3 regions of the Paenibacillus sp. AD87 genome follow, and region 1 is predicted to be linked to each of the others. Evidence: riboswitches for the same ligand, from Rfam matches in the RefSeq annotation. Region 1 holds a riboswitch; each other region holds the start of a gene.
What was found. Region 1 has a riboswitch for cyclic di-AMP ahead of gpAD87_RS19390 (hypothetical protein). Riboswitches for the same ligand answer to the same signal wherever they lie in the genome.

Region 1 (10,615 bases):
AGTGAAGTGCACCCCTTAGAATAGACATTGGAAAAACCCCTAGGTTTAACCGATGAAATTCTAGGGGGTGCATTTTTTATGGCGATAAAGGGACAAAAGTTTAATACATATTCGGAGAAAATTAAAAAAGAGGCCATTCGTCTACATATTGTTGAAGGATGGACTTATCGAAAGATTAATGAACATTTGGGGATTCATGACCCGGGACGAATGAAGAGATGGATGCGGAAATACCGGGAGCAAGGCGAGTTCGGACTGATGGATCAACGAGGTCGTCGAAAAGAATACATGGATCAAGACCGCTATGTGCAAAACCTGAAACGGGAGAATGAGTTGCTAAAAAAGTGCTTGGTAATCTGGAAGGAGGAAGCAAACAAGAGAGATTTCAGATCATGGAAAAAGTAGCGGCTTACGGTGATATCCAGAGTCTATGCCATGTGTTTGGCGTGTCCCGGAGTGGGTTTTATGCCTATGTAAAACGTAAACGAATTGATCGCGATGCAAAGGCGAAGAAACAGGTGCTTCAAACGTATCAACGATATGAAGGCAAATATGGTTATCGACAGATCCAGTTGTTCCTTTGGCAAGATCAAGGGATTTGGATGAATCACAAAAAGGTGCTCCGCCTGATGCAAATGCTCGGTATTCAATCTCGAATCCGTCGTAAACGACGCTCCAGCAGCTCGTATGCACCTGCGCAGCGTGTAGCAGAGAATCTCTTGAAGCGCGACTTCCGTGCGGAAAAGCCAAATCAGAAATGGGTAACCGACATTACCCAGTATCGTGTGGGCGAGCGCTGGGTTTATCTTTCAGCCATAAAGGATCTGTTTAATAACGAAATTGTGGCTTACGAAATAGGCGAACGCAACGACAATGAACTGGTGCTCCGCACATTTAGCAAGGCGTTTGTGAAGCAAAAAGACATGACCGGACTGGTCGTTCACAGCGACCAAGGATTCCAGTACACGTCTCATGCTTACCACGACATGCTGCCAAAGGTTGGCGCCCGGATCAGCATGTCTCGCCGAGGAAATTGTTATGACAATGCCTCTATGGAGAGTTTCTTCTCGCATCTCAAAACGGAAGGACTCTATCCTTATCATATCCGAACGGTTGCTGAAGCACAAAGCAAAATCGAAATATATATCCGTTTTTACAACCGAAAACGGCCACAACGAAAACTAAAAAAACTGACGCCGGTAGAGTACCGACGCCAGTTTGCAGCCTAGGGTCTTTTTATAATGTCTACAAAATGGGGTCTTGACCAGGAGGTTGCGGCGTGTTTTTTATATTTTTACAGTGTGAGGAGGCGGGTTATGAAGGGATGGGGACAGATTAGGCTCTGTAGGCGTGAAGCCCTGCTCCAAGCATGTGGAAGCTTGGGAACAATGTTTTCATGGACATTGAGGTTGGTTGTACCGGTCCATCGGCAGCGGAGGCGCTGACGGTATGCCATTCATGCTCCAGATCTGCGGCCAGGCGAACCAGCAGGTCCTGGATTGTATCGGTATGAAGAGGAATCACTTTGGAGGCTTCGGTTATGCAGGCACTCATGGCTGAATGCAGATAACCAAGGACCGCCTCCTCGACAGGGATTTCGAGGTGGTGGTTAATCCAGGCGTGAACAGTGGGGAGACAGCCAACAGATTCATACTTAGCCAGCGTTTGTTCGAGATGGCTAAAATCAATCCAGGGGTGTAGTGCGCGAGCTAGCTTAATTAGTCGTTTGCCCATAATGGAGGCATGTTCTCTAAGATTGACTGGGGTGCGCTGGACATGAACGAGTTTGTCGATGAGGGCTGTACGCCATGCGTCCTTGTGATCTGCGGCGGTGTATATGCCTTTAATCGCCATACCTTCCAGACGCACGATGCTGGGATGCAATTGACAGCGCATGAATGATTCGAGATCTTCAACACTACGAATGGTACCTTCAGCGATATGGGCATCCATACCGAAGGAATGGGTGAACCCTCCGACCTGGATAGAGGAATCAAGCAGTTTGACATAATCGAGCAGCTTATTCCCACGGTTCACAATCTTTCGCCTCCTACGTTCGTTAAATGTTATGTTAAATAACATTTATACTCCTTTTTGGTTCGCTTTATGTTTGTGAATCCGAATTATATGATATATATATTCACATAAATATCCGCTTTTTGTCAATAGTTTCTTTGTTTTTTGAATATTAAATCTATTTAGTGTTATTTTATATAACTTTATGAGTTACTTTATACTAAGGGATATGAAGGATGGTAATACAAATAAAGTAGAGTGATCGGCCTAATCGGGTATACAAACGGGATTAAATTTAATCATATGCACTTCGTAGGAGAAAATGACGAGATTATACGATTTATGGAAGGAAAAGCGCAGTTAAAATGATATTAAGAAAAATGCTTTACTTTTAAACATGAACCGGGTATAATCAATTTTGTTGCCGATTATTTACGACATGCGGTCGTGGTGGAATGGCAGACACGCTATCTTGAGGGGGTAGTGGGTGTATACCCGTGGAGGTTCGAGTCCTCTCGACCGCATCATAAGAACGATAAAAAAGAAGCTTCCCGTATGGGAAGCTTCTTTTTTTTGTTTTATTTACAGTACAGATGGGCCAGACAAAAAAAGGTCACCCGTTTCCCCTGAATGCATGCTCATTCTGTCTGCTGGGGTCGGATGGCCTTTACTTGTTATTTAAGCAATTCTTTGATGTCCGCTTCAATTTTATCAGGTGTTGTTTTGGGAGCATACCGTTTCAGAACACGTCCGTTCTGATCCACAAGGAATTTGGTGAAGTTCCATTTGATGGCTTTGGAGCCGAGTACGCCTGGCGCTTCTTTGGTAAGGTGCTGGAAAAGAGGGTGAGCGCTTGAACCATTCACATCGATCTTCTCAAACATCGGGAAGCTAACACCATAGTTCATCTGGCAGAACTCGGCAATATCATCAGAAGAGCCTTTTTCCTGTGCAAACTGGTTGCTTGGAAAACCAAGAACTTCGAATGGGGAGTCTTTAAACTTATCCTGAAGCTCTTGCAGACCTTTGAATTGAGGTGTGAGGCCGCATTGGCTTGCTGTATTCACGATAAGCAGTACTTTGTCACGATAGTTGGACATTTCAACTTCCTGACCGCGAAGGGTGTTTACTTTGTAGTCGTAGACTGACATGAAAATCGCCTCCATTTCATATTCTTCTTTCTTCTATTATATTGATTACAATTAAATAATGCAAAATTAATATTGCTTTTTTAACTCAATTTGAAGCTGTCGTGTATGATCTGTGACTGATTTGCTACCTGAATTTCGCTAAAGAGAGAATTAGAGAGCTTTGATGAGATGGGTAGAGAATGGATGCGTTGTAAGCGCTATTATTGATGTGAAATGGCAAAAATCCGTCGATTCGGTGATCTGCGCAGACTTTACACCAATATGGCACGGGTGTATGATTCATATCGTAATTCCAATTTAAATTAAATTTTACATGAAAAACGAAACAAACGATAATATCGCTCTGATTAATGATTATAAAAGAACGATGTTTTAATCGCTGAGTTTCCATTCATTCATGGGTGGGAAACGGGGGAACCAACAGGATGAACTGTCCAAGACAGTAGGCATCCATGGGGTGAATTTTCCGGTGACAGCCGGAAATAGGGCGACTCTCGCGCCCGAATCCGTCAGCTAACCTCGTAAGCGTTAAAGGGAGAGGCAACAAGCCGTACGCTGGTTCATAGTGTCTTTTTGCTATGGATTATTGAAGAAGCGTCCGGGAGGCCTTGGTCCCCCACGCTTCTTTTTTGTTGTCTTTTCACGCCAAGGGAGGAACGAATGATGGATAAAGAGATGATCTTAGTGACTGCTCCAAATGAAGCAGGACGTAAATTTATCAAATTGCTGATGTACAAAAAAATGCCGTTTGCCGTTCTGACCAACAGTGCAGGGGAAGAGCGCAGGCTCCGGAGAATCGGTGTGGAGCATGTCATTCGCATGAACACGGCTGCAGCTCAGAAATGGTTTTTGCCGCAAGGTAGTGTCGGCAATGTTTTTATTTTTGAAAATAGCCTTAACCTGACCTGTCGATATTTGCAGATCTGCCGCTCATGGACATCCAAGTCCTTGTGTGTCATTACGGAACAAAGCCACCCCAAAGGGATCTATCGGGGAATGGGAGCAGACCGTATTGTATATTCCTTGAATGGGGAAGTTGGGTTTCTGCTGAATGGCTAGTGGCTAGTACTATTCCTGTGATTGATCCAGTGTCAGCTGCCTGTTATAATTGAAATCATAAATAAACGGAAACTTGAGGAGACTCATGCATGTTGGTGGGTCTTCTTTTTTATGGTTTGGGAAATAGGGATATGGATTTCCTGTGGCTAACGAGGAGGAATAGGCGTGCCGGATGTACGTGGAATACAATGGTTGTTCTTTGATGTGGGGGATACGCTCGTGGACGAATGGGAGCCGGTAGATGATATTATCGGTCAGTTCGTTCGTGAAGCTTGTGCGCTTGGTTATCAGGTGGAGATGCAGACGGTGCGAGATATATTTGCCGCCTCTTACCGAAATTACGAGCAATGGCCGATGAAATTGGCTATTCGTACCCTTATCAGCGATGAGGGGCACCGGGAACAGATACAGGAGAAGCTGAAGTTCCGCAAAGAGCTTGAGCGCCCCTTTGCGTCAGCCGACGCTGTTCTCCAGACGTTGTCGCAACACTATAAGATTGGTATCATTGCCAATCAGAGTCCGGGGACGGAAAATCGGCTGGATAGCTACGGCTTGCGCAAGTATGTGGATGTGCTGGCCTGTTCGGCTGAAGAAGGAGTGTCCAAGCCTGATCCTGAATTGTATGCTGTAGCGTTGAAACAGGCGGGATGCAAACCTGAGGAAGCGGTCATGATCGGCGACAGGATTGATAATGATATTATTCCGGCTAAGAAGCTGGGTATGCACACGATCCGGATTTTGCAGGGTTATGGCAGGTTCCAGCCGGAGCTTGCGGATGCAGAGCGTCCAGACTGGACTATTGAATCACTGGAGGAACTTCTTCCATTGTTAATGGTAACTCAAAATTCAGACAACTAAATAAGAGCAGTGTTTAAGATCTAATCGGTATAATTAGGCTGCTGCTCAAACATATAAAAGGCTGATCGTCTCAAGGGGTACGTTACTTGAGTTGATCAGCCTTTTTGAGTTAGACAAAATACGGCGTAATCCCGTTTAACCTAGAACAACAGAATGGTCTGGATAATCAGATACACATTCAGGACAACGATAACTCCGGCAATGATCCAGGAGATGATTTTGAGCCAAAGCTTGTTGGCAAAAGCCCCCATGCTTTTTTTGTCACTCGTAAACATTACCAGCGGAATGACGGCAAAGGGTAGCTGCAGAGACAGCACAACCTGGCTAAGAATCAACAGTTCCTCTGTTCCGTGCTCTCCGGCAATGGCTGTTACGATGACGGCCGGGATGATAGCGATCAGACGTGTAACCAGTCGACGAAGCCACGCTGGAATACGAATGTTCAGGAAGCCTTCCATTACAATCTGTCCGGATAACGTGCCTGTGAGTGTTGAGTTTTGGCCTGAAGCCAGCAGGGCTACACCGAACAGGATGCTGGCGATGGTGGTTCCCAGCAGAGGTGTCAACAGATGGTAAGCATCTGTAATTTCCGCGACCTGGGTCATACCCGCACTATGAAACACGGCAGCAGACACAATCAGAATGGCTGCATTGATGAACAAAGCTAGCGTTAAAGCGATGGTTGAATCCATGGTGGAATACAGGATCGCTTCTTTTTTCCCTTTGGGCGTCTGTTCAATCTGACGGGTTTGCACAATGGAAGAATGCAGATACAGATTATGGGGCATGACGGTTGCACCGATAATCCCGATGGCGATGTAGAGCATAGCTGGATTTTGCAAAATCTCAACATTCGGTACGAAACCATGCATGACGCCACCCATATCCGGTTTAGCGAGAAACAGGTCAATTCCGAAGCAGAGGGCGATGGTAGCCATCAGTACAATTACGAGGGATTCCAATGCGCGGAAGCCTTTATTTTGCAGCAAAAGAATGACCAGTACATCGACAGCGGTAATAATGACGCCGTATAACATGGGGATGTTGAACAGCAGCTTGAGCGCGATGGCTGAACCAATAACCTCGGCAAGGTCGGTGGCTGCAATCGCAAGCTCACACAAAATCCATAACACGATCACAACAGGCATGCTAAATCGTTCGCGGCAGGCTTGCGCCAAATCCCGTCCTGTGACAATCCCGAGCTTGCCAGCGAGAGACTGTAATACAACAGCCATCAGGTTTGAAATCAGAATAACGGATAATAACGTGTATCCGAATTGTGAACCACCAGCAATATCCGTTGCCCAGTTCCCGGGGTCCATATATCCAACGGCAACCAGGTAACCTGGTCCAACAAAAGCAAGGAACTTTTTCCACCAAGCAGCGTTCTGAGGCACCTTCATGGAGCTGTGGGCTTCCCCGAGAGATGGGGCCATACCCGCAGCCAATGGCTCATTTGAAGGAGTATTGAACGGATTTTTTTTACTCATAATATAATCACCCGACTTTGAAGTATTGATATTCTATATGAAGAGGAACGGTGTCATTCCTTTGATTAAATTTGAACATTGAAACCAAAATCTTAAAAGCGTAATTAAACGACTTCACATATGTCTAAACGTTTATGTTGATACTTACATTGTACTACTTCAATTATTTTTGTCTAGTGCAACTTTTGTGTATGAGGACAAAATTTACCGAAGAGTGAATTGTGCCTTAGTATATTACCCAACCCTGGATAAATTACCTGTGTTCATCCCCAATGCATGAAAAAGATAAAGATGTAAAAGCTGAATAAGGACCAACAACGTTTCAAAATGAGCCAGAAGTTTAAATTGAATTGTAGGCAACAAAAAACTTAAAGGTGAAGGAGAGATTCTTAATGGAAGCTTTATATACAGCAACAGCGACAGTTAAAGGTGGACGTACAGGTTCTGTGGCTTCTTCGGATGGCGTACTCAAGCATGATCTGAAAATGCCAAAAGAACTTGGAGGCTCCGGTGGTGAAGGAACCAATCCTGAGCAGCTCTTTGCAGCGGGATACGGTGCATGTTATGAAAGTGCTCTTGCCAATGTGGCACGCAAAGCAGGCGTGAAATTGGAGAATGTGGTGGTCACAAGTAATGTATCCATCGGCAAAGATCCGGCGGATGATGGTTTCCAACTGTCTGTACGTTTGGATGTGAGCATGCCTGGCGTGGATCACAGTCAAGCGGAGGATCTTGCTCGCAAGGCACATGATTTCTGTCCTTACTCCAAAGCAACACGCGGCAATATTGATGTGGTACTTAATGTAGTTTAAGACCTGACTCGTAGGAGTAAAGGGAACATATAGAGCAGGGTATCTTTGGATACCTGATGTTCGAGTACAAGACCCTGCTGGCCTTCGGCAGGGTTTTGTATTTTATAATACAGATGAGATGCAGGAGATTGCATGTTGAACAGCGTACTATTTTACATAATCTACTCTTGCTTGAAGTCATACATTCGAATAAGGGGGAACGACAATGAGTATTGAAGAGATGATAGAACGACGATTTGTATGTACCAAATGCAGGGGTACGGATTGCAATATTAAGGAAGTATCCATGTCAGGAGCAGGACTTAGCAAAATGTTTGATATTCAGCACAATCATTATCTCTTCGTCGCCTGTTCTTCCTGTGGATATGTAGAAGTATTCGATCCGGATGTGTTGAAAGGGAAAAAACAGGGTCAGGTGGGTACCATTCTTGATATTCTATTTGGTGGGTAAATGTGCGTGAGTTGACATCGAACTAAAATTTCTTTAATATGATTTAGTACTAAGAAGTGTCATTGCATGAACCAAATTTGAATTAACAGGTGATATCCATGTCTTATAGACCGCGTATTGCAAATTTAGAATTAGCTAGTGGCAACAAGGAAGACGGATTGTATGAATTTAAAATGAAATTGGTAGACGGTACACAATGCCGTGTATTCTACTCCCATTCCCCGGAATGGAAGCTGACCAATATCAGCCGTCTACAGAAAACACCTTGTCCGGTATGTCGCAAAGATTTCATTTGCAAATGCATGGACCAGTGGGCTGGTGACCTGCATCAACAGATGATCGACGACCAATGGATGGAAAAGGCAATTGCCGAGTAATTGCCAAAACAGATACGAGCGTGGGCATAGAGCCTGCGCTCTTTTTCTATTTTCCGTTACACTTAAATAAAATGTAAAAAAAGCGACCGGGATGACTCAAAACGGGTAAGTTATGCTAATAGCACACATGAGGAGGCCACGATTATGACAGCAAATCAAACGGATCAGCATCAGGGACACCCGATTGTGCTTGTGGACGGAGTCTGTCATTTCTGCCAAGGATTAACGAAGTGGATTATCAAGCGTGACCCTGAGGGGAAATATCATTTTGCATCACTCCAATCGGATGTAGCGAAAAAATTGCTGGAGAAGGGCAATCTGTCCACGGACAGCATGGATACTTTTGTACTCATTGAGGATGGAAAATATTATACACGTTCAACCGCAGCGCTGCGTCTGGCCAAAGGTTTGAAATTCCCTTATCCATTATTGTACGTGTTGATTATTGTACCGAAATTTATTCGAAATGCCATATATAACACTGTAGCTCGCAACCGATATCGCTGGTTCGGTAAAGATGAAGCGTGCATGCTGCCTACACCTGAAATTAAGGATCGATTCCTTTGAAAGGCTGAAGTGTGACATATTTTATCGGTGACGATTGATTAATAACGGAAATAATTGGGTAATGAGTACGGATCAACTCTATTTTGGGAGGCAAATAACTTGAAGAAGTGGACTACATTAATTATTGGGGCATTATTAGCAGTAAGCATGACAGCTTGCAGTAGCGATGCAGATAACAGTACAGCAACGCCGCCAGCTGGAAACGAAACGTCTAACGAGGGGAATACAACTGCGGAGCAGGAGACAAAGATCCCTACATTGGACGAGTTAATTGAGAAAACGAATGCAGCTACTAAAGATATGAAAAGCTTCACTACGGAAGCCAATATCGATCAAAATTTGAAACTGGTGGCTGGTGAGCAGTCCCAGGATCAACAGGTGAAAACATCACTGAAGATGGATATCATCAAAGATCCGATGATGATCTATCAGGAGATGAAAATGGAAATGTCCGGACAGGAAGCGCAGAATGTGAAGCAGTACATCACTTCGGATAAGATTTATTCGCAGGTGGGGAACCAGTGGGTCAAAATTCCTGACGAACAAACGAAACCACTGATTGAGCAGATGCAGGCAAGCATGAATCCGGAAGGTGAGCTGGAGCAATTCAAAAAGATTGCCGAAGACACCAAAATTACGGAAGAAAACGACAACTACGTCATTAACGCTGACGTATCCGGTGATAACGTGAAGGAACTGGCCAAAGCGGTTATGGAGCAAAATGGATCGGATGCCCAAACTCAAGCGATGCTTGATCAAATGAATATTACCAGCATGAAAATGAAATATATGATCAACAAAGTAACCTACCTGCCTGCAAGTACGGATGTCAACATGGTTATGAATATGGAGCAGGAAGGACAGAAAATCTCGATGGACATGAAGATGACCAGCACGTTCTCTAACCATAATGGCGTGAAAGAGATCAAGATCCCGCAAGAAGCATTGGATAGTGCTAAATAAGAAGCGCAAGGATAAGAGGGTGTAACTCTCCGATGAGAAGTTAACCTGGTAAAGTAGCTTAAAGATGTGGATCTTCTTGAAATGGCACTTCTGATATGGATTTGTATGAACCGACAGGTTCGCTGAATTCAATCAGGGGTGTTTTTCTTTTTTTGTATGCGTTGTGGTCAGAGTCCAAGGTGTTATAGTATAGTCGTGTAAGCGATTAAATTTAGAGTTGATGGGAAGTTGAAGGAAGGCTATTTCAGGCAGGAGGTCAAAAGAAATGATTGAATATGCACATATACACCATGTGAGTCTGGCTGTACGTGATTTGGAAGTTGCGAAGAAATTCTATTCCGGTTTGCTCCGTATGCAGGAGGTTGAACGTCCGCCTTTCAACTCCACAGGCACTTGGTATGCCCTTGGTAGTCAGCAGCTTCATCTATTACAGCATCCGCAGGGACATACGCTTCGTGAGGCTGGCATCGATACAACAGATGGACATTTTGCGATCTGGGTGAAGAGTTACAAGGAGACTTTGGCCTGGCTGGAACAGCAGGGAATTGAATATGAGGCAAGACCAGATAGTGTTGCCGGGTTTGCACAGATTTTTGTACTTGATCCTGACCGCAATATTATTGAGTTCGATGCCCCTTATCATTCTTGAATGATTTGCGTTTGAATAAATCCCTTGCTCCTCCAGAAATTGTATGCTATATTATCCATACATTCATAGCACGTGACGGAAGCACCGTCCATACACTGCATATTTTTGCGGTTATTGGACGGTGCTTTTTTGTGCTTTTTTTTTGCAGGGAGGGGAGAAGAATTGATTGTTCTTAAGGCAGTGCTGGCTTCCAAAGACAGAGAGTATATCAGCGCCTGGCTT
Region 2 (10,615 bases), on a different contig from region 1:
TGGAAGTTTGATTCCCAGAATCAATATGCAGCCAACGTATACACACGAGGCAAGCTTGTATTACTCGGGATAGAACAACAGGTTGGTGCCAAAACGATGGAACGTATTCTCTCGACCTATGTGAAGAAATACCGTTTCAAACACCCTACTTCGTCTGATTTTCAAAAGGTCGTGGAGCAAGTAACCCGCACACCCTGGACCGATTATTTTAATCAATATGTATACGGAGACGGCATGGCTGACTTTGCAGTGGAGAAGATCGCAATCAATCCTATCCTGAAAGACGGCCAAACGTTGTACGAGTCATCGGTTACATTGCAGAAAAAAGGCAGTGAATATAAGAAGGTGCCTGTTCGAATTATGTTCGAAGATGGGAAAACCATGACGAAAGAATGGGATGGTAGCGAGGAGCGCATTACCTACAAACTGACCTATACTTCTCCTGTTTCCTGGGCTATGACTGATCCGCAGTACACGATTGTGCTGGAGAACCATCATATGAACAATTTTCTGAAAGCCGGACTGGATGAGCCAACCAAATCCCGCTGGAGCATGAGCGCAACCAAACTTATAGAAGCCATATTCGGAAGTCTGTCATGGTGAGGTGGATACAGTGAAAGCGAAAATACGTGAAGGCTGGTTTCTCGTCCGTCAGCATATGTTCATTGCGGCACTCTTATTTCTCTATCAATTAGTATGGGGATACTTTCTTTATCGAATGGTACAGTCAGCTGTGGTTCCGCTGCTCCTGCGTTATCCTGACCCTGATACAGGGGAACTCAGTACGATTTTATTCAAAATGGAGAGCCAACTCAGCCTGACAACGAATCCGGAGGTCCATCGCTATTTATGGATTTTAGGGGCTATGCTGCTGCTGCGGATTCTGATTAGCCCACTCATTCAGGCAGGGCTGCTCTACTCGCTCCAGCATTATAACCATTCGGAAGAGCGCATTCCATTCATTCGTGGTATCAAAAATTTATGGAAACCGATGCTGTTGCTCCACACCATTCGTACCCTATTGCTACTGCTACCGGCTTATTGGCTCGCACCAAAGCTATATTCCATCTTTATGGAAGGTTTTCATTCCCTCCATCTGCTCTTGCCTGGTATTCCCTATGTTGTTGGTTGGATTGTATACGGGTGGGTTATCCATCATGTCCTGCTGTACATGCAGTTTGGTATCTCAGCTCCCGATGGGGAAGGCGGAGCACGCGGTACGTTTCAAGCTATATGGATTGCACTACGCCAAGTCATCACTCTAATAGGCATTGCTGTCCTGCTGGGCGGCCTTCATCTGCTGGTCTTTGGTGCCTTTACTTCAGCTTCATGGTTACTAACCGGCTTAACTGGTCTTATACTACAACAAACGTATCCACTTGCCCGGTGCTTGCTGAGCCTGTGGAAAATATGTGCCCATTTCCGCCTATGGCAGTCCAACTCGGTCAAGGATTAAATTGAACGGTTAAAAACGGTTACCATCTCTATGTAAAGTTGTATTCTTCAAATGCCGTTAAACAAGCAAACCTCGACCTTTCCCCGTCAAAGGTCGAGGTTTTTTTTGTTAATTTTGTTGTTAAACGTTGCCAAAGTGATATACCTCTGTTACAATAATCGCAGTGAGTTTTTAGTAACAACTTTGTAATCTTTACCTTCATATTTGTAACTACTTAAAATTTAATCGTCATTTCTTGATTTCGCAGGTGCATAACTAGCATAGCCAAATTCCTAGCACCTGGGAAGCGGGGGAACCAGTTATGGGTGAATTGATCTTGCAACAGAGGGATCATAGGGGACCTTCAACCGAATCCTTAAGCTAACCTCGCAGGCATTGGAAGGGGTATATCTCTTGTTTAAGAAGAAATTAACCGCAGCTGTACTCAGCCTCACATTCGCATTATCGCTTGGAGCAGGCAGCGCATTCGCAGATTCGAAAATGGACCAAGTTATTGATTCAGCAATGGGGACTACATACAAAAGCGGAGGAACAACGCTTAACGGCTTTGACTGCTCTGGATTCACAAGTTATGTATTCGACAAGCTGGGCATTGATCTGGCTCGCCAATCGAGTTCACAATTCGACATGGGTGATTCGGTATCCCGGATGGAAATGAGACCAGGTGATCTGGTATTCTTCAATACAACGGGCAAAGGGGTCTCACACGTAGGGATCTTTGTAGGGAATGGAAAGTTTGCACACTCCTCTTCTTCCAAAGGAGTTACAATTAGCGAATTAAGCGAAAGCTATTGGGCCAACCGCTATGTTGGCGCTAAACGCATTATGAGCACGGACGCATATGAGACATTGGCCATTGAATAGGGACAAGCCGAGCAACGTCATGCTGTAACTATAACTTTACTGTAACGAAGCATAATAGAACCGTCTGGTACATTCTCCGCAGGAATGTTATCCGGCGGTTTTTTTGTGCTTCGTTTCCTTAATATATTCGGGATAGCTATCAAACCTAATTTCAACTTTTTTTAAAGCTATTTTTCATTGCTTCGTCCGTGCTCTTATAATGTTTTTACCCATCCCACTATAATATAAACGAAATTACCGGAACTTTTGTTTCACTTTTTTTCAAAAACGAGGACTTGCCAAATGAACGCCTCTTTTGTAGAGTGAAAACAAGCTTAGATATGGAATGACATATGTATATGTATATGTATATGGACAAATCAAAATCATTATAGCTTGTTCACAATGAGAGGAGCGTGCAGTTGTATGGATGAAGCCCCTGTGACGTTTCACGTTGTGCCCATGCAAGAAGAACACGCGGAACTAATCTGCGATTGGCAGTATGACCCGCCTTATAATATTTATAGCTGGCTGCCCTGGGAGCAGATGAAAGCACTTGAAGTGGAATTCGGCGATCCCCAGCTACGGAAAGAACAATATGCGGTGGTGCTGGGAGAGGATCAGCAGATTTGCGGTTTTGCTCAATACTTCCCTCTTGAAGGTGTAACCCGCATCGGACTTGGCATGCACCCCGATCGATGTGGTCATGGTCAAGGAACGGCTTTTGTCTCGGCCATTGTGCAGGAAGCCATTCGCCGGAACCCTACAAACGAAATTGATCTGGAAGTTCTGACCTGGAATGACCGGGCTATTCGTGTCTATCTCAAAGCCGGATTTGTTACGCAGGATACATACGAACGACAGACACCGAGTGGTTTGAAACCTTTTTACTGTATGGTCTATGAAGGTCCACGCTAATAACTAGGGCTTAAAATCACCCCAAAAAGTCCCCGGTTATGTGATTAGTTCAAAAAATTACCACAAAATGCTATGATGTCACTACAGGTTCCGTTATAATGATATGGATAGTTTCAAGTTAGATGATCTTTCATTCTGGAGGGGACATAAGGGATGCACAAATGGATCATGAGCGGGGTATTTTTTGCAGCGTGCGCTTTAGCTATTGTACTAATGTTTACGCTTCCAGGGAAAGAGGAAGTTGCAGAAGAAGCAAAACCGACGATGCCGCAAGTTACAATGGATGCAGGACAGGCTGAGGCACTGGTCAAAGCAAACTGTATTACCTGCCACGGTGATCAGCTTCAAGGGGGCATGGGCCCTAGTCTGCAGAAGATTGGCAGCCAGGACGATGTGGAGAAGATTTATACGACCATCGTCAAAGGTAAAAGCGGCGGTATGCCTTCGTTCAAAGACAAGCTGAAGGATGAAGAAATCGCGAATATTGCGATGTGGTTGGCGGAGAAGAAGTAATCCAAGACGTTCAAGGCAATCAGTTGTGGCAGGTTGCAGGTATAGAGAGTGTGGTGGCTTCAGTCACCTCCTGCTCTTTACGCATGCTTTAAACCACGCTGACGCTAGACGCACAACGTAGTCAACCCTTATTGGTATTACAGGGTTGCTGGATTTATCCATGGTCATACAGAGAAGAGGCTCTTACGCTCCCGTGCTGGGAAGTAAGAGCCTCTTGTTCATTTCAGGGATGCTCCGATGAAAACAACCATAATGCTATGGCGCTATCTAGATGCAATTAGCGTATCCTGCCCGCCGGCCTCTGATTCAGCTAAAGCATGTATAGATTACTGGCTCTTTTCCTTCTGCTCAGCAAGGAAAGCCTGCACTTCACGTGCGGACGGCATCCCGGACTGGGCGCCGAGCTTCGTCACGGACAACGCGGCTGCGCCCATGGCGAAGCTTACCGCCGCGTCCAGCGTCTCTCCGCGCGCGAGGGCTACTGCCAGCGCGCCGTTGAAGCAATCGCCAGCGCCGGTCGTGTCGACGGCGCTTACGGCGTAGCCGGGCGCACGGCACGCGCCGGCACGCTCTGCCTGAACGCGGCCGCTAGGCGCTGCCGCGTACACAGCCCCCTCGGGGCCGAGCGTCGTGACGACAGCGGCCCCGAGGGATGCGGCGAGCTCTGCGACCGCTGCATCCACGTCTTCCGGCCGGAGATCATCCCGGCCGGTGAGCACGGCGAGCTCGCTGCGGTTCGGCGTGACAACGTCGACGCACCGCAGCAGCTCCTGGGGCAGACCCGGCACCGCAGGCGCCGGGTTGAGCACCACCAATGCGCTGCCTTCAGCCGCCAGTTGGGCGGCGCGGGTGACCGCAGGCAGCGGGATCTCAAGCTGCAGCAGCACCGCTGCGGCTGCAGTCAGGCTTTTTACCGTATCAGCCTCTTCCAGCATCGCAGGCACAACCTGCCCATTCGCTCCGGGAATAACAATAATCCGGTTATCTCCTTTGGAGAGCCAGATGGAGGCCGTACCTGTAACGGTATCATCCAGAATGCGAACCTGCGAGGCATCCGCCCCACTTTCCGTTAGACTGTGCAGCAGGCGTTCACCAAAACCATCCGAACCTACCGCACCAATCATCGTTGTCTGTCCACCCAGTCGTGCAGCAGCAACCGCCTGATTGGCGCCTTTGCCCCCGGCCAAATAGTGCAGTTCCTCCCCGCTCACCGTCTCGCCTTCCTCAGGAATGATGTTCGTCTTCACCACCAGATCCATATTAAGGCTGCCTACGACAGCAATAAGAGGTTTGTTCTGATTATCGTCTGACATGTATGTTTCACTCATTTCCGGTAGTGCGATAATAACCGATCCAGGTTATTCCGACCTCATTTTCTCAAAAGCCTCATTATATTGTTGTGCTTCTTTAATATCTACAGATGTGATGCCACCTTCATCCCATGACGTGAGACGCAGTGTGACCGTTGTATAGTCAATTGTAATGAAAGGATGATGATTGAATGCTTCCGAAATCGCTGCGACCTCATCCACAAATGCAATCCCTTTCATGTAGTTGGAAAATACGAACTTGCGGACAATCCATCGTCCCTCTTCCAGTTCCCAGCCTTCCAGCCTTCCCAGATGAGCTTCGACTTCCTCTTGCGTAAAAACCATACGTTATCTTCCTCCCCATATGATGGCTCATCATAGACAACTGTCCATACTGCCACCGAAACCTTTGGTGCTACCCATAGCAACCCAAACGCATAGGTGCCGCCCTGCGGTTCGCCCGTTTCATGACTATCATCTTACCACGGACAAGCCTCAAATTCCAATAGTACAAATGGCGCTAGATCCACTAACCATAAGGCTTTAGGGAGATTCTCCAACTCAGGTTTCTATGCCAAATATCTTATGGGAGCATACTAAATGAGCGGTACAAAAGTCAGCTCTTCTTCCCCAATTAAGATATGAATTCGGTGCTGATCCTTGTCATGAATGACCACTCCACTTCCTACCGGAATGATCGACTCCTCACCCAGTGCATAGAACAGATCTTCAGCGAGCGCCTCATCTACTTCAAGTTGCTCTGTTACACCAAGGCGTGTCCATTCTTCCTCATCCATCTCAAAGAAAACATAGCGGTCCGGTATTCGTCCTATAGCCTCTGTCAAATCTGTCAATATTCCTTCATAATCTCGTCCATGCTTTACGCCCATTGGCTTTTCACTCCTATTTAGCCCCTAAGGAGCAGATTTGATCTTATTATACCTGAAAATAACCCTTAAAAAAAAAGGCCATCTGGTCGATAAATACTATACATGACCGTTTTAACTGTTTCTGCAACCCTAAAGGATGCCTAACATTAAACGGATTGCGGTGTAACGTTCGTCCGGAAGCCCGAATAAAGCCGCTTGAAAGGATTCAATTTTATCTCATGGATGAGGTGTATGATGGAAATTTCAACGATTATCGGACTAGTTTTAGGGCTGGTTTCACTTGTAGTGGGTATGTTCCTCAAGGGTGCGCCCCTTATCAACCTGGTTAACAACCCAGCAGCCTACGTTATTATTTTTGTTGGTACGGCAGCAACTATTTTCATGGCATTTCCCATGTCTGAAGTTAAAAAAATCCCCAAGCTATTCGGGGTACTGTTCAAAAAGCAACAACTGATTGACCGTGTTTCTCTAATCGGCACATTTATGGACTGGGCTTCCACCACCCGTCGTGAAGGTTTGCTTGCACTTGAATCGAAAGTCGAAGATATTGATGATCAGTTCCTGCGCGGCGGTATGCGTATGATTATTGACGGCAATGATCAGGAATTTGTAAGTGATGTACTCATGGAAGATATTCATGCTACAGAAGAGCGCCATCGTGGCGGTGCCTTGATCTTCGCCCAAGCGGGGATGTATGCACCAACGCTCGGGGTACTCGGGGCCGTTGTAGGTCTCATCGCAGCGCTTGCCGATCTCAGTGATATGGAAAAGCTCTCGCATGCGATTGCAGCGGCGTTTATCGCGACACTTCTCGGTATCTTTAGTGGTTACGTGTTGTGGCATCCAATGTCCAATAAACTGAAGCGGATGTCCAAAAAAGAGATGGAAATCAAGCTGATGATGGTTGAAGGCTTGTTATCCATACAATCTGGTGTATCCACCATTGCCATTAATCAAAAATTATCTGTATTCCTGACACCTTCCGAACGTAGACAGTTGGAAGAGAAGGAGGGTTCATCAGGTGAAAAAGGCTAAAAAACACGAACCGCATGAAGAACATATAGACGAGAGTTGGTTGCTTCCCTACTCCGACTTAATGACGTTGCTGCTCGCTCTGTTTATCACATTATTCTCTATGAGCTCTATAGATGCAACGAAGTTTGAACAGATGGCTTCCGCACTGAGCAGCGCATTGAATGGTGGTTCGGGTGTACTGGATCATACCTCCATGAACCCTACAGAATCTACTACAGATTTGGGCAAGAACAAACAGCAGCCTGAAGAAATCACCAAGAAGACAGCGGCTCAGATTACGGATGCGCAGATGGCTCAGAAAGAACAGGAAGATCTGGAGAAACTCAAGAAACAGCTTGATCAATATATTCAGAAAAATGGGCTTTCCGATCAGCTGAATACCAAGCTGAATCAGTCTGAGCTCAAAATCACGATCAGTGATAACGCCCTGTTCTCCTCAGGCCGGGCTGATGTTAAACCCGAGTCACGCTCGCTGGCCAAAGCCATCTCGAGCATGCTGCAGGAGTTCCCGGAATATGAAGTCGTTGTGTCTGGCCATACTGATAATGTTCCCATTTCGAACAGCCAATATAAGGATAACTGGGATTTGAGTGCCGATCGAGCACTGAATTTCCTCAAAATTCTGTTATTGAATGAGGCGCTGGACCCTTCGAAGTTCACACCTAGCGGTTATGGAGAGTATCACCCAGTCGCTAGCAACCAAACGGATGCTGGACGAGCTCAAAACCGCCGGGTAGAAGTTTCGATTATCCGGAAATATCAGAGTAACAACACGGCCGTGAAAGCAGTCGGACAAGGTAACTAAAGAATCGTTCGTTATAGCAAACTAATGCTTAAGCTTATGTCACTCTCCTTTATACCAGGGGAGTGACTTTTTTCTATCCACTGATATGAAAAAGCGCTGCTTCCCTTGAGGGGAAGCAGCGCCTTGGACAATCATCATTTATTCCATATTATAATCTAGCAAACTGCTTAATTCCGACTTCTCTGCGGGTGTCAGTTCTCTCCAGGTCCCTGTGGCCTGTTCACCGAGATGAATGTTCATAATACGAATCCGCTTCAACTTCCGAACCTCATAGCCAAATGCACTGCACATCCGGCGAATTTGACGGTTTTTTCCCTCTGTCAGAATAATGCGGAACACCCGCTCTGATATACGAGTCACCGTACAAGGCAGCGTCATTTCGCCAAGGATCTTGACTCCTGTGCTCATGCCTCTTAAGAAACTCGGCGTTACCGCACGATCCACGGTGACAATATATTCTTTCTCATGGCGTCCTTCTGCCCTTAGAATTCGATTGACGATATCACCGTCATTGGTCATCAGAATCAAACCTTCCGAATCCTTATCCAGGCGACCAATTGGGAAGATGCGCTCTTTGTGTCCTACAAAATCAACGATATTCCCTTGAATGTGCTGTTCGGTTGTACTCGTTATTCCGATAGGTTTATTAAGCGCAATATATACGTGTTTCCGTTTTTCCTTAATAGGTTGACCATTAATTCGTACATCATCGCCATCTTCTGCTTGACTGCCCAGCTCTGCCGTCACTCCATTAATCGTTACTTTCCCGCTTTCCACCAATCTGTCGGCTTCCCGACGGGAACAAAAACCTGTTTCACTGATAAATTTATTAATACGCAAAAGGTAATCTCACCTCATCTAGTTCTCTTCGTCTGTAGGTTCATTGTCCGTCTTATGCTCTTCCTCTATACTCTCCGTTTGCTGTTGGGAGGCAGGCAGATCGATAATGACGGTCGTTCCCTTGTTCATGACGCTTTTGATATCCATCATGCCCTTATGTGATTGAATAATGCGCTGGCTGACCATCAGGCCAAGCCCTGTTCCCGATTCCTTGCTTGTGAAGAATGGTTCCCCCAGCTTAGGCATCAGTTCTTCTGGAATTCCAGTGCCTTCATCCTTAATTTCAATCCGAACCCGACTATTCTCTTCGTCATGATTGAGTTTAATTCGAATATTACCTCCGTCTGGCATGGCCTCCATGCCGTTCTTCAGCAAGTTAATGAAGACCTGCTTCAACTGGTTCTCTTCACAGTGTACCATAGCTGAATCCGATGAAGCATTCAATACAAATTCCACACCATGCAGATGCGCCTGACTATCCAGCAATGATATAACATCTCCCAGAATGAAGCGAATATCCCGTTCTTGAAAATGAACCGCTTGTGGTTTGGCCAGTATCAGAAACTCACCCACAATGAGATTAATTCGATCCAACTCTGACAGCATCAAATCCAGGTGACGATGATTGAGCTTGTTCGTCTCTTGTTGGAGCTGAAGAAACCCACGCAAGGTCGTAAGCGGATTACGAATCTCATGCGCAACCCCGGCTGCCAGCTGACCAACCGTCGTCAGTTTCTCGGAACGTCTGAGCAGCTCCTCCATACGATTACGGCTGGTAATATCTCTTGATACGCTGATCAGTGCTGTAATCTCTCCTGCTTCATCCCGGACTGGTGCTGTACTCACGCTGACTTCGACACGGCTACCATCCTTCTTCATCCATGTCGTTTCATTAGACGTAATTGACATGCCCTCAATCAACTGGGCATGCTGCTCTTCCATCTCCTCTTCAGTACCAGGAGGGATAATTTTCAATTTGCGTCCTTCAACTTCACGACTGCGCCAGCCATACAACTGCTCAAAGGCACGGTTTACCCGCAGTACATTTCCATCCAGATCCGTAATATGAATCGCATCTGCCGTTTGGTTAATGATCGATTCCAAATGCTCTTTTACCGCACGATTTTCTTCATACATCTGTTTCAGACGATTCGTATAATGGCCCAAATTACGAATCATCGCATTAATGCGATTCGCTAATTGGCCCAGTTCGTCTTTCCTTCTCACTTTTAGACGGAAATCAAAATGGCCATCAGCCACATCATTCACTTTGCCCAGAATAGATTGAATTGGACGCGTAATGTATCCCGCAAGCAAATAGCTACCAAAGATCACAATCTCCAGCAACACAAGCGAAATCGAGGCATGGCTAACCAGTTGTTCCGATACCATGGAGGATATTTGCTTATAGTCCATGACAATACTAATTACATAAGATGATTCATTGGGGGTAAATATCGGAATGAAACTTTTGAGCACCTTCTGTTCATGAGTTTCACTCACAAAAGATACATTCTGCCCAGTACGAATTGCCCGTACAACCGCCTTGTGATCCTCTTCTGCGGCACCATATTGATATGTACCGAAACGAATAGGCCTGTTATTCAACTTGTTGTGGTTCGTATCCCTTCCGTCATTGCTCATGCTCGAGCTACCGAAGGTCAATGGATTGATACCTGTAATCTCCAGAATCGATGAATTCACTTCACGAATCTTATTCAAAATCTCGTCTGGACCAGAGATCTTCACATAGTCGTCAACAGCGGCATTATTATAGAAGGGATTGATTATGTAATTCCTCTTCCCATCATGATAGTAACCCCAGATATCAACATCTGACGGATTGGATGTAGAGTATTCGAATCCATCCGACCAAAAATGGTCCAATTTCTGTCCCTGTGAAATCGTAACCTGATGGTTTTCGAACAGCTGTTTAAATGCCTGATACCAGTACGTCATGGATTTGGTAGACAATCCAATCTCCTTTGGATCGGAAGACCGGGTA
Region 3 (10,615 bases), 690 kb from region 1:
CGATGATTTCCGGTGGAGTTACTCAGTACCTAACAATATTCGTCATGTCGTCAGCGTCAGAACCAACATGGTACAATTGCTATTGAAATGAATTCTATTATTCAGCTGTAAATGAGCGAGTGATAAGAAATCTCATTTTGTACCTTTACTGAACATATGTTCTGATATATCATGATTGAAGATGTAATGAAAAGATTTATGCTAGAAAGGGGGAAACTAACGGTGAGATTGCTGCAGGCGCTTTTCTTTCCTCCGGAGCAGCCCGGAGGTGTATCCTCTATGATTCCGTATATGCAAGAGAGGTTTACAACCCCGAGGTGGGAGATGGATCTGTTCTCGTTGCCTAAGCGAATTCGCAACAAGGGCAGGGAAGATATCCAGTTTGAGACGTTCGATTGGACCCAATATCAGGATAGTCCTGTCGTGCAAAAATATATGCAAACCTACCGGGATTATTTGTGGTGGACCAAGCTGCGTATTCAGAAGCCTTACGATCTGATTCATGCCCATCATCCTATTGCGGGGCTTGCAATGAAGAAGGTTTTCCCGGATGTTCCTCTCATTCAAACGATCCACTCCAGTTATGAGCGAGAGCTGATACTGAATGGACGGATTGAGCCGAACGGACCGGAGCATCAATTCCTGCTGGCCATCTATGGTGAGCTGGAGCACCAGGCAGAGCGGTTGTTAACAGTATCGGATTCTTTCCGTCGTTATCTGGCGCCTTATGTACAGCACCCCGAAGTTATCGGTGTGATTCCGAATGGTTTTGATGAGAAAAGGTTTAAGCCAATTCCCCATGAGAACGCGATACCACAGCTGGTCACCGTATGCCGTCTGGTTCCGGCGAAAGGGCTGGATATTCTGTTCAAAGCCTGTGCCGAACTGAAAGCCCGGGGACATGATTATGTGCTTCATATTATTGGGGACGGACCGATCCGTCCAGACTTGGAAGAATTGGCCCAGCGGCTGGGCATTTATAATGAGACTATTTTTTATGGTTACACGCTGCACCCTGAGGAATTCATGCCATTTTTTGATATCTTTGTACTTCCTTCGCGGGCGGAGGCGTTCGGGTCTGTTTTCGCGGAAGCAGCGCTTAGCTGTCTTGCCCTTGTAGGTACAGATGTTGGCGGCATACCCGAACAGATTGAGAACGGCAGTAACGGCTTGCTGGTGCCATCAGAAGATCCGTCTGCACTGGCAGAAGCGCTGGAGAAGGTGATGGTTGACCCGGCGTACCGTTATGAGCTCGCTCGTTCGGCATGCGAAAAGGCCAAAACCCATTACTCTTTGGGTAGATCGGTCAATGAACTGAAAAAAATGTATTTGCAATTCCCGAGCCAGTTTTAACTTCTGGAAAGGGAAAAGAAGGAAGCCGCTGTGTGAACAGCGGCTTTTTTTATGTTTAGGGAAATGATGCTTCGCAACAAAAATACGTTGTTATAGGTGTTTGTTACGACCTCGAAAGCTTCCCCATCGATCCATTACTAATTTTGCACCCCAGACCAGTGCCAAACTGCCGAAAATGGGGTAAAGGATAGAGAGCAGGGAGCTGAACCCAAACTGGCTAAGCGAATAACATAGCAGCATGATGGCCAGTATGATTAGTTTGGGATGTACGTGGACATGCTGTCTGAGTTGGAGGGTCATTCCATAAATATCGGCTACAAATGTACTGAAGATTTCCATAAAAATCAGGGATACATAGATAGACTGGACTACCCATCCAAGTTGAAAGGCAATGCTGCCCATTGGAATTTCAAATTGCGTGATGCCAGGCATCTGGGCTGACATGGCGAAGTGGGCTGCCATAAGCATGAATCCTACACCAATCCCGCCCAGAACGCCGCCCCATTTCAGTACCTTTCGGCTGCGAATCTGATTCCCCACCGGAACAAGTACAGCTTGGGCAAGTGCCAGGTTGAATGAAGTATACAACAGAGGAGATAACCAGACCTGGATTGGATTGCTGTCCGTGGTTAATGTAATAAATCGGTTTGCGCCGGGATGATGTATGGTGCTGGTGATCATAAGCAGAGAGAGCAGGAGCATCATTGGCACTACGATACTGTTCATTTGCAGAATAGCCTGAATGCCCCGTCCAAGCAGCAGATATGTACCGATAAGGGTAACAATCAGTCCGGTCTGGTAATGAAGCCCCAGATGCTCTACAAAGACCGACCCTGCTCCGGCCAGCATGACACTGTTTACTCCGATGAGAATAAGAAGGGTAACCCAGGTAATCCAGTTTCCTGCTTTATGACCGAATAGATGCTTGTTGAGATCTTCGTATGAGCGCGAGCCGGTATCATGGGCAATCAGCATCATTTTTGTACCTAACCAGACAAAGAGCATGGTCGATAAGCCAATGGTAATGGTGGCCCATTTGCCATACTGGGTAAAAAACTGCAATATCTCCTGTCCTGTTGCAAAGCCGGCTCCTACTACCGTTCCAATGTATGTAAATGCGATCTGCAGCACCCGAAATGCCTGTTTCATGCGTTTCCCCTCTCAGGCCCCTGAATAGTTTGGACATGCGGGTGCCATGGTACAAGGTATGCTTGACCCATCAAAGTCATGACAATTGAAGTGTGACATAGGGTCATTTCTATGCTCTGGACAAGAGCAAAGGCAATTTCGCTTGAACTGATAGCCGGATCTATGATACTTTTACGTCATAGGATAGGCTTGGGAGGTCAAATTATGGAAGTATTGAAACAACGAATTTTACAAGAAGGTGTAGTCATGTCAGATCAGGTGCTGAAGCTGGATGGTCTGCTGAATCACCAGATTGATCCTGCATTGACGATGGAAATGGGACGTGAATTTGCCGCTCGTTTTCGTGAAAGTGGTGTAACTCGGGTCATTACAGTGGAGTCTTCCGGGATTCCGGTCGCCTTTGCTGCCGCACATGAACTGGGTGTTCCGCTGGTATTTGCTCGTCGCAAAAAAACACTTTTGGCTGACCCCGACGCCTACTGTGAAAGAGTACCTTCTTTTACCAAAGGGATCGTAACGGATATTATGGTGTCGCGTGAATATATTCATGAGAATGACCGTATTTTGTTTATTGACGATATCATTGCGAATGGTGATGCCGCTCGTGGTGTCATCAAAATTATCGAACGTTCGGGTGCGGAACTGGTTGGATTCGGTGTCGTGGTCGAAAAATGTTTTCAGGCCGGAGCGCGCACTATTCGTGAGCAGGGCATCCCGGTTGAAGCGTTGGTGCGCATTCGTTCACTGAACGATGGCACCGTGCAATTTGACGATAACGAATTGTGACTTTTTAAAGGAAAAAGTGCCTATTTTTATAACAATGCCTTTGCATGACCGCTGATTTCATTTATAATGGGGTTATGTTAGGGAGAGGAGGCAACACCATGGGTAACCAACCGGCAACAGAACAATTTTTTATTGATAAGCTGGCGGAATCGAAAGTACATTTTGAGCGTGCCCTGGATTGTAAACATACGGAATTCGATGACCTTTATCCCTATATGATTGAACATCCTCAATTTTTCTGGTACAAACGCTACGTTGCCTGGTCAGAATTGCTGACGATTGTAGGCTTGTGCGAAGAGTTGTCCTTCTCTTGGAAAGAACAATTTACACCGCATCAAGTGGAGTACCTTGAAGAACGTGTGATGTCCGCCAAAGTGCTTGATTTTTGGTTTGAGAAGAACGACAGCAAAGAGCACGCGCAGCGGTAACTTTCAGTCGGGACATACTTTCGAATGACATGACAGTCCAATACAGTCACGTGAGACCTAAATGACTTTTCATTTAGGTCTCTTTTTGTAAATAATTTTTTTGGGAAAGTAGGCGCCATAAATATGATCAGTGATGCACAATTGGATGCACTGCGTTTATCGGGTGAAAAAGTAAGGGTAGTACGGGACGAGATTCAGTCCAATGATGTGACAGGTATTGTAGTGGCTTGGGACGGGGAGCAGGTACTCATTCGCCGTCAGAATCGGCGTGTGGTCAAGCTTGATCGGAATTACCGATATCAATTGTTCAGCGAACCACGCGAGAGCCTGCTCGAAGAATAGGACATGCCTATTTAGGTTCATTTACCATGGATGTTTTGGCATAATTACACCTCTCCGGAGAGAAGATAGGTACAGTGAGAGCTTGTAACATATCAGCCGAGAGGATGTGCGGTAACCATGACACTGATGAATGATAAGGTTCATGCCTATAAAGATCAGATTGGTGAATTAAGCGATGTGCTGCCAGCTGTGGTGAAGTCTTATCATGAGTTCACTGGAGAATGTTTTCAGGCAGGGGCGATTGATGCCAAGACCAAACAGCTGATTGCGCTGGGTATTGGACTGTTTGCGAACAATGAGGTGTGTACGTTTTACCATGTGGAAGAGGCACGTGCCAAAGGAGCGACCGATCAGGAGATTATGGAGACGGTTGCTGTGGCTGGAGCGGTAGGCGGAGGCCATGCGCTGTCTCAGGGTGCAATGAGAGTACAGAAGGCTTTACATTAAGTATAGAAGTCTACAGCACACCGGATTTGTAAACAAAAGCCCCAAACAAAGAGGAGGTCCCGGATTCACCCGGAGCCTCCTCTTTGCGCTATATCAAATCAAACTTATATTTTGCCCAGCATTTTGTTATACATAAATTGTCCTGTTACCCGGCGTGCTGTTACGTAACGATCGTTGAAGTAAGGATTGGATAATTGTGTGATGCTGACACCCTTGCTGCTTGAAGCATGAGCGAACTGTCCGCCCCCGATATATACACCTGTATGTGAAATGCCATTGCCCATCGTATTAAAGAATACCATGTCACCAGTACGCAGATTAGCTTTGGATACCGGAGTTCCGGCCTTAGCTTGTTGCTGGGAAGTGCGTGGTAATTCAATGCTATATTTGTTGAAAATATATCTCATAAATCCAGAGCAATCAAATCCGGCCATTGTTGTGCCGCCCCATTTGTAAGGTATGCCAGTCATGTTGTTAACGACGGTGTTAATACTGCTTGCCTCTGTGCTTGCTGCACCGGATGTAAATAGAACTGCTGCTCCAAAAATGGAGATGATAAGCTTTTTCAAAATTTTTGTTCTCCCTTCGATGCCTACGGAGTTAGCTAAGGGTTCGGTAGAAGGTTCCCTATATTTCCTATGTATAAGAATAATTCACCCAAAATGGTTCCCCCGTTTTCAAACATGAAACTCGGCAAATGAATAATTAAGTTTTTGTAACCTTTTGAAACTATATTGCATAAATGCGAAAATGTCAAACCGATTTTGAACACTTCTTATCATCTCAATGTTAACGGAATTATCGCTATTTATGTAGAAATAACTCGAATATTGGGTTTTAATAGATGACAAAAAAGTAACTACTGTTTCAAATGGAGAAAAATTGGATAATTTATTGGCTTTCTCACATTTCGATTAGACGATACCTATAGGTTAAGACAAAGAATTTGTTACATATTGTTGCAATTATTAACAAAATTCATTGTTTTGCATAGAATTCTTTTTGTATAATCCACTTATTGGATGAAAAGAAATAGTTTGAGTTTAAAAACAAATATAAGGAGGGGAGACGCTCAAGGAAAACAGTTTGCAGAAAATGAATTGGGGAGTGTTCTAAACGATGTTGAAGGCACAAGCAAGGTTTGCATCTTTGGTAATGGCATGTACAATGATTTTCTCTGTTGTCGGAATGGTATTTCAGCCTGCTGCTAAGGTATCTGCTGCAGACGCATCTGGAACGACAGCAAGTATCTCAGATATTTTGAAGAATCAACGTCCTGACGGGGGATGGAAGAAGGATTACAAAGAAACAAGTGGTGAGTGGGCCAAATCTACGATTGATAATAAAGCTACATACTCAGAAATTAGAAGATTAGCGAAGGAATTTAAAAAGACAAATGATCCGCGATATTCGGCTGCTGCCATCAAAGGAATCAACTTTTTGTTAAATATGCAGTACTCCAATGGAGGATGGCCACAAGTATACCAGAGCTCAGGCTATCACAAACACATTACCTTCAACGACGATGCCATGATTAATGTCATGTACATGCTGGATGAAGTAGGTGCACGTAAAGGTGATTTCTCATTCATCGACAGCTCTCTTGCGGATCGCAGTAAAAAATCAGTTGCCAAAGGTGTAGATGCTATTCTCAATACACAGGTTGTAGCAAATGGTAAACTGACTGCATGGGGACAGCAGCATGATTCCAGCTCCCTAAAACCTGCAGGAGCAAGGATATATGAAGTGCCTTCTCTAAGTGCTGGAGAGAGCAGTACGATTGTAAAGTTTTTGAAAACAAGACCGTCGAACTCGAAAATTAAGGCTTCCATTCAAGCGGCAGAAGCCTGGTTCAACAACGTGAAAATTACAGGATACAAGTATGTCAGAGAAAACGGAGATAGCAAACTCGTAGCTGATTCAGGTGCATCGCCAATTTGGGCACGTTTTTACGAAATTGGAACGGATAAACCGATCTTCGTAGGACGTGATGGGGTTGTGAAATACAAACTCAGCGATATCGATAAGGAAAGAAGAGGTTGGTATGCCTGGTATGGCAACTGGCCTTCAAAGATATAATTTATAAAAAGCTTTATCATTGAAGGCGAAATTATATTTTTTTTGTTGACACTAATTACCTGCACATGATATATTATCTCTTGTCGCCGCGATATAATTTCTCGGAGATAAGACATACGCGGTCGTGGCGGAATTGGCAGACGCGCACGGTTCAGGTCCGTGTGGGCTAACCCCCGTGGAGGTTCGAGTCCTCTCGACCGCATCATATGTAACACGAAAAAGGTTCCGAGAATGGCATTGCTGCCACTCTCGGAACCTTTTTTATTTGTTTGCAGATTTTGATATTTGCTCATCATAATTGTTTTCAACCCTTTCCCTCGACTTGAGCAAAGATGAAGTTTTATTTGTTTATTTATCCATTAATGGAAATGTGTTTGTTCTGCGACGGTTTGCCCCTATATTTCAGGTTTATTGTACGTAAAATACCGAATTGTACCTATCCTGAGTATCCATCATCCACTATTCTCTTCTCGTATGGAAGCGCTATCAACAAGGATTTGAACGACCAAATTCAGAGGGGGTAGGGATAATTTGAAACGAATCGGAAAAAGGATGGCAATGTGTTTCATGGTATTCATGATTGCAGCAGTGCAGTTCGGAATTATGGGAACGACAGGTAATGTGGCACAAGCAGCAGATAAGAGTCTGGCCCAAAAGCCGTATATGGGTTGGAGTAGTTACAGCATGCAGGTATATGACGGGGCGGGTAACTGGACATCGGCCGAGAGTATTAAGAAGCAATCGGATGCCATGCACGAGAAGCTGCAAGCCCATGGATATGAATACATTAATATTGATGCTGGCTGGAACGGTGACGAAGATGAATACGGCCGTCCAATTCCGAGTACTGTTCTTTATCCAAATGGATTTCAGGAGGTTATTGATTATGTCCATAATAACGGACAGAAGATCGGAATCTATCTGATTCCTGGATTATCAATCACAGCCTATGATAAAAACCTTGAGGTTTATGGTACGGGCGGGGCATGTCATATGCAAGATATTGCAGTAAAACCGCTCGTTGTTATGGATGCTTGGGATTCGTACACGTACAAAATTGATTTTTCGAACCCTTGCTCACTGAAGTACATTGACTCCATCGCGGATCTTCTTGGCGAGTGGGGAATCAACTTTGTCAAATTCGACAGTGTGACGCCAGGATCGGGAATTAATAACCTGAGCCGGGATGCACGCGGTGATGTGGAGGCATGGTCCAAAGCCCTGGACAGAAATAACATCTGGTTTGAGCTTTCCTGGGCGCTTGATCACAATTACGTGGACTTCTGGAAAAAGTATGCAAACGGCTGGAGGATCGACTGGGACGTTGAAGCCTACGACAGCAGTAAGGGATTGACCGAATGGTCGAGTATTTCCCGCTTGTTCCCCATCGCTGCCCTCTGGTGGCGGGATGCAGGTCCCGGAGGCTGGAACGACTTCGATTCACTGAATGTCGGGAATGGCTCGATGGATGGTCTGACCAAGGTTGAGCGGCAAACGGCCACGACCTTCTGGTCTATCTCTTCAGCACCGCTTTATACAGGTAATGATTTAACAAGGCTGGACAGCTATGGATTGGAATTGCTTACGAATGACGAAGTCATTGCCGTCAATCAGACCGGACGTCCAGGCCATCCGGTTTCCATGGAGACCAAGCAGCAGGTTTGGTATGCCAATAACGGAGATGGTACTTACAGTGTAGCCTTGTTCAATTTGGGCGACCAGAGTGCGGAGGTTAAAGTCAAATGGAGCGATCTTGGCCTCAACGGTCCGGCTTCTGTCCGTGATCTCTGGAGCCATTCCGAGCTGGGGAATTTTAATCATGAATTCAGTGGTGGCGTGCTGGAACCCCATGCTTCGCGGATGCTTAAAGTAACCGCACTGAACGGCACATCAGCCGTCAATGACGATGATACAGGCATGCTCTATAGCGGGGATTGGCAGCGCAACGGGGGCAAAGAGCAGACAGATGGGAGACAGGATCTGAGCATAGCAATTAAGGATTCCTCTGGCACTGGTCCAGCGAATAGCAGTCAAGGGGGTACCTTGGACGCTGAAGCTGACAATGCTGCAAATTCAATTTCCGTGGAAGATGCCAGTGTTACCAATGAGGTCTACATTAATGATGATGACATCAGTATTAAATACACGGGCTCATGGAACTCCAATACCGGCAGAAGTTACGGTGATTACAATGGCGATGTGCATTTTACTGAAAAAGACGGCGATTATTTTGAGTATAGTTTCACGGGCACAGGCATTGAACTACTGACGGAGAAGGATAAAGACCAAGGAGACATGATTGTCACCCTCGATAATGGAGTACCTGAAACTGTAAACGCCTATACCAGTGGAGAAAGGGAAGTCCAGCAGGTTTTGTACAGCAAACTTGATTTGGACAACGGCCCACATACCTTGAAGGTGGTCAAGGGCTCGGGCCAGTATATGTTGCTGGATGCGCTTAGAGTAACCATGGAAATTCCTCCTGGAGGGCAGAATAGCACCATTAGTCCGACCTCTGCAAATTTTGACAAGGAGACGGAACAACAGAAGGATGTCACCGTGAGGCTGTCCTTGAACGGCAATACGCTGACCGGCGTTGAAAATGACGGGGCGCTGCTCAGTGAAGACGACTACACGGTGGTCAATGACAAGCTGACTATCAGGAAGCAGTACCTCACGCAGCTGCCTATAGGGACAACGAGTCTAAACGTAATCTTTAGCGCGGGTGATCCCCAGTCTTTGGCAATAAGGATCAACGATACTACGGGCATTCGATTTATAATGATCAATAACGACGATCCGGCAATCAAGTACAACGGCTCCTGGTCACGAAGCACTGGCAGAGGTTTGGGTGACTATAAAGACGATGTGCAGTATACCGAAAAAAACGATGATTCTTTTGAATACACCTTCAAGGGAACAGGGATCCAGTTATTTACGGAGGTTGACCAGTCACAGGGAGACATGGATATCTATGTTGACGACCAATTCAAGGAAACAGTCAGCGCCCATCGTAACGGTCGGCTGGCACAGCAGAACCTGTACAGCATCTCGGGGCTGCCGGATGGGCAGCACACGCTCAAGGCAGTGAAGAAATCGGGTGACTACATGCTGCTCGATATGCTCAAAGTTGAGCTTCCGAATCTAATTAATCCGGTAACCGCGGATTTCGACAAGTCAGCTTCCGCTCAGACGGACATTGATGTGACGCTGCTGCAACAGGCGGAAAGTTTTAGTGGTATTACTAACGGATCACTTGATCTGGTTCCGGGGTCCGATTATACAGTTGCAGGGAACCGAGTTACACTGAAAAAATCGTATCTTGCTGCGCAGTCAGCGGGGACGCTGAACCTCAGCTTTGCCTTCGGCGGTGATTATCTCAATGATGTGCATTCTACGGTGGTGGACGGGGATTCTTTCGAATACACCTTCAAGGGCACTGGAATAAGCATGATTACACCTACCGGACCTGAACAAGGCGAAGTGGATATTTATGTAGACGGACAGCTGGTGCAGACCGTGAACGCCTACAGTCCAAGCCGGCAGATTCAGCAGGAGATTTACAGCATCTCGGGACTGTCGAAAGGCCAGCATACATTCAAAGCTGTGAAGAAATCCGGTGAGCTCATGCTGGCCGATCAACTGAAGTTTACTGTCCCTACTAGAAACGGTGAACCAACGAATCCGTCGAATCCAGGTAGTCCATCCAATCCAAGTGGACCATCGACTCCAGTCGTCCAGCCTTCAGACACTTCTGTGCCTGCGCCAACTCCTGAATCCGTAACTACAGACGGGACAACAGGAACAAAGGGTGGTCAAGATATTCCGTACAAGGCGTATATTCAAGGATATCCGGGCGGGTTGTTCAAGCCGGATAACAAACTCACCCGTGCAGAGATGGCAACCATACTCGCAATGGTATCTGAGAAAGAAGGCACAGGATCTGCTGTTGCATTCAGTGACGTTAAGTCAGAATATTGGGGAGCCGACGCTATTGCCAAGGTAAGCAAGATAGGGTTGATGAATGGTTA

Region 2: it holds a riboswitch for cyclic di-AMP, as region 1 does, so the genes downstream of both, gpAD87_RS23880 (C40 family peptidase) here and gpAD87_RS19390 (hypothetical protein) in region 1, are expected to answer to the same signal.
Region 3: it holds a riboswitch for cyclic di-AMP, as region 1 does, so the genes downstream of both, gpAD87_RS16040 (C40 family peptidase) here and gpAD87_RS19390 (hypothetical protein) in region 1, are expected to answer to the same signal.

What each region holds. Positions count from the first base shown of each region.
Region 1 covers NZ_LXQN01000007.1:4,380,612-4,391,226, reverse strand. The annotation lists gene gpAD87_RS19415 (helix-turn-helix domain-containing protein) at 79-405, shown strand; gene gpAD87_RS19410 (IS3 family transposase) at 393-1,229, shown strand; gene gpAD87_RS19405 (urease accessory protein UreF) at 1,336-2,037, opposite strand; tRNA gene gpAD87_RS19400 (tRNA-Leu) at 2,458-2,540, shown strand; partial or broken gene gpAD87_RS32990 (hypothetical protein) at 2,647-2,712, shown strand; gene gpAD87_RS19395 (glutathione peroxidase) at 2,691-3,167, opposite strand; cyclic di-AMP (ydaO/yuaA leader) riboswitch at 3,535-3,710, shown strand; gene gpAD87_RS19390 (hypothetical protein) at 3,828-4,226, shown strand; gene gpAD87_RS19385 (HAD family hydrolase) at 4,392-5,084, shown strand; gene gpAD87_RS19380 (Nramp family divalent metal transporter) at 5,225-6,520, opposite strand; gene gpAD87_RS19375 (organic hydroperoxide resistance protein) at 6,967-7,386, shown strand; gene gpAD87_RS19370 (zinc ribbon domain-containing protein) at 7,592-7,837, shown strand; gene gpAD87_RS19365 (hypothetical protein) at 7,936-8,214, shown strand; gene gpAD87_RS19360 (thiol-disulfide oxidoreductase DCC family protein) at 8,359-8,781, shown strand; gene gpAD87_RS19355 (DUF6612 family protein) at 8,881-9,744, shown strand; gene gpAD87_RS19350 (VOC family protein) at 10,010-10,393, shown strand; gene gpAD87_RS19345 (nucleotide-binding protein) at 10,556-10,615, shown strand, end outside.
Region 2 covers NZ_LXQN01000019.1:33,435-44,049, forward strand. The annotation lists gene gpAD87_RS23870 (M1 family metallopeptidase) at 1-603, shown strand, start outside; gene gpAD87_RS23875 (hypothetical protein) at 614-1,456, shown strand; cyclic di-AMP (ydaO/yuaA leader) riboswitch at 1,709-1,846, shown strand; gene gpAD87_RS23880 (C40 family peptidase) at 1,850-2,320, shown strand; gene gpAD87_RS23885 (GNAT family N-acetyltransferase) at 2,726-3,217, shown strand; gene gpAD87_RS23890 (c-type cytochrome) at 3,371-3,730, shown strand; gene rbsK (ribokinase) at 4,057-5,058, opposite strand; gene gpAD87_RS23900 (4a-hydroxytetrahydrobiopterin dehydratase) at 5,089-5,385, opposite strand; gene gpAD87_RS23905 (hypothetical protein) at 5,637-5,930, opposite strand; gene motA (flagellar motor stator protein MotA) at 6,165-6,965, shown strand; gene motB (flagellar motor protein MotB) at 6,952-7,770, shown strand; gene rluF (23S rRNA pseudouridine(2604) synthase RluF) at 7,909-8,610, opposite strand; gene gpAD87_RS23925 (PAS domain S-box protein) at 8,629-10,615, opposite strand, start outside.
Region 3 covers NZ_LXQN01000007.1:3,688,232-3,698,846, reverse strand. The annotation lists gene gpAD87_RS16070 (glycosyltransferase family 4 protein) at 223-1,353, shown strand; gene gpAD87_RS16065 (YkvI family membrane protein) at 1,444-2,502, opposite strand; gene gpAD87_RS16060 (xanthine phosphoribosyltransferase) at 2,707-3,288, shown strand; gene gpAD87_RS16055 (hypothetical protein) at 3,387-3,716, shown strand; gene gpAD87_RS16050 (hypothetical protein) at 3,840-4,058, shown strand; gene gpAD87_RS16045 (carboxymuconolactone decarboxylase family protein) at 4,176-4,505, shown strand; gene gpAD87_RS16040 (C40 family peptidase) at 4,610-5,074, opposite strand; cyclic di-AMP (ydaO/yuaA leader) riboswitch at 5,080-5,211, opposite strand; gene pelA (pectate lyase) at 5,625-6,584, shown strand; tRNA gene gpAD87_RS16030 (tRNA-Leu) at 6,703-6,786, shown strand; gene gpAD87_RS16025 (X2-like carbohydrate binding domain-containing protein) at 7,161-10,615, shown strand, end outside.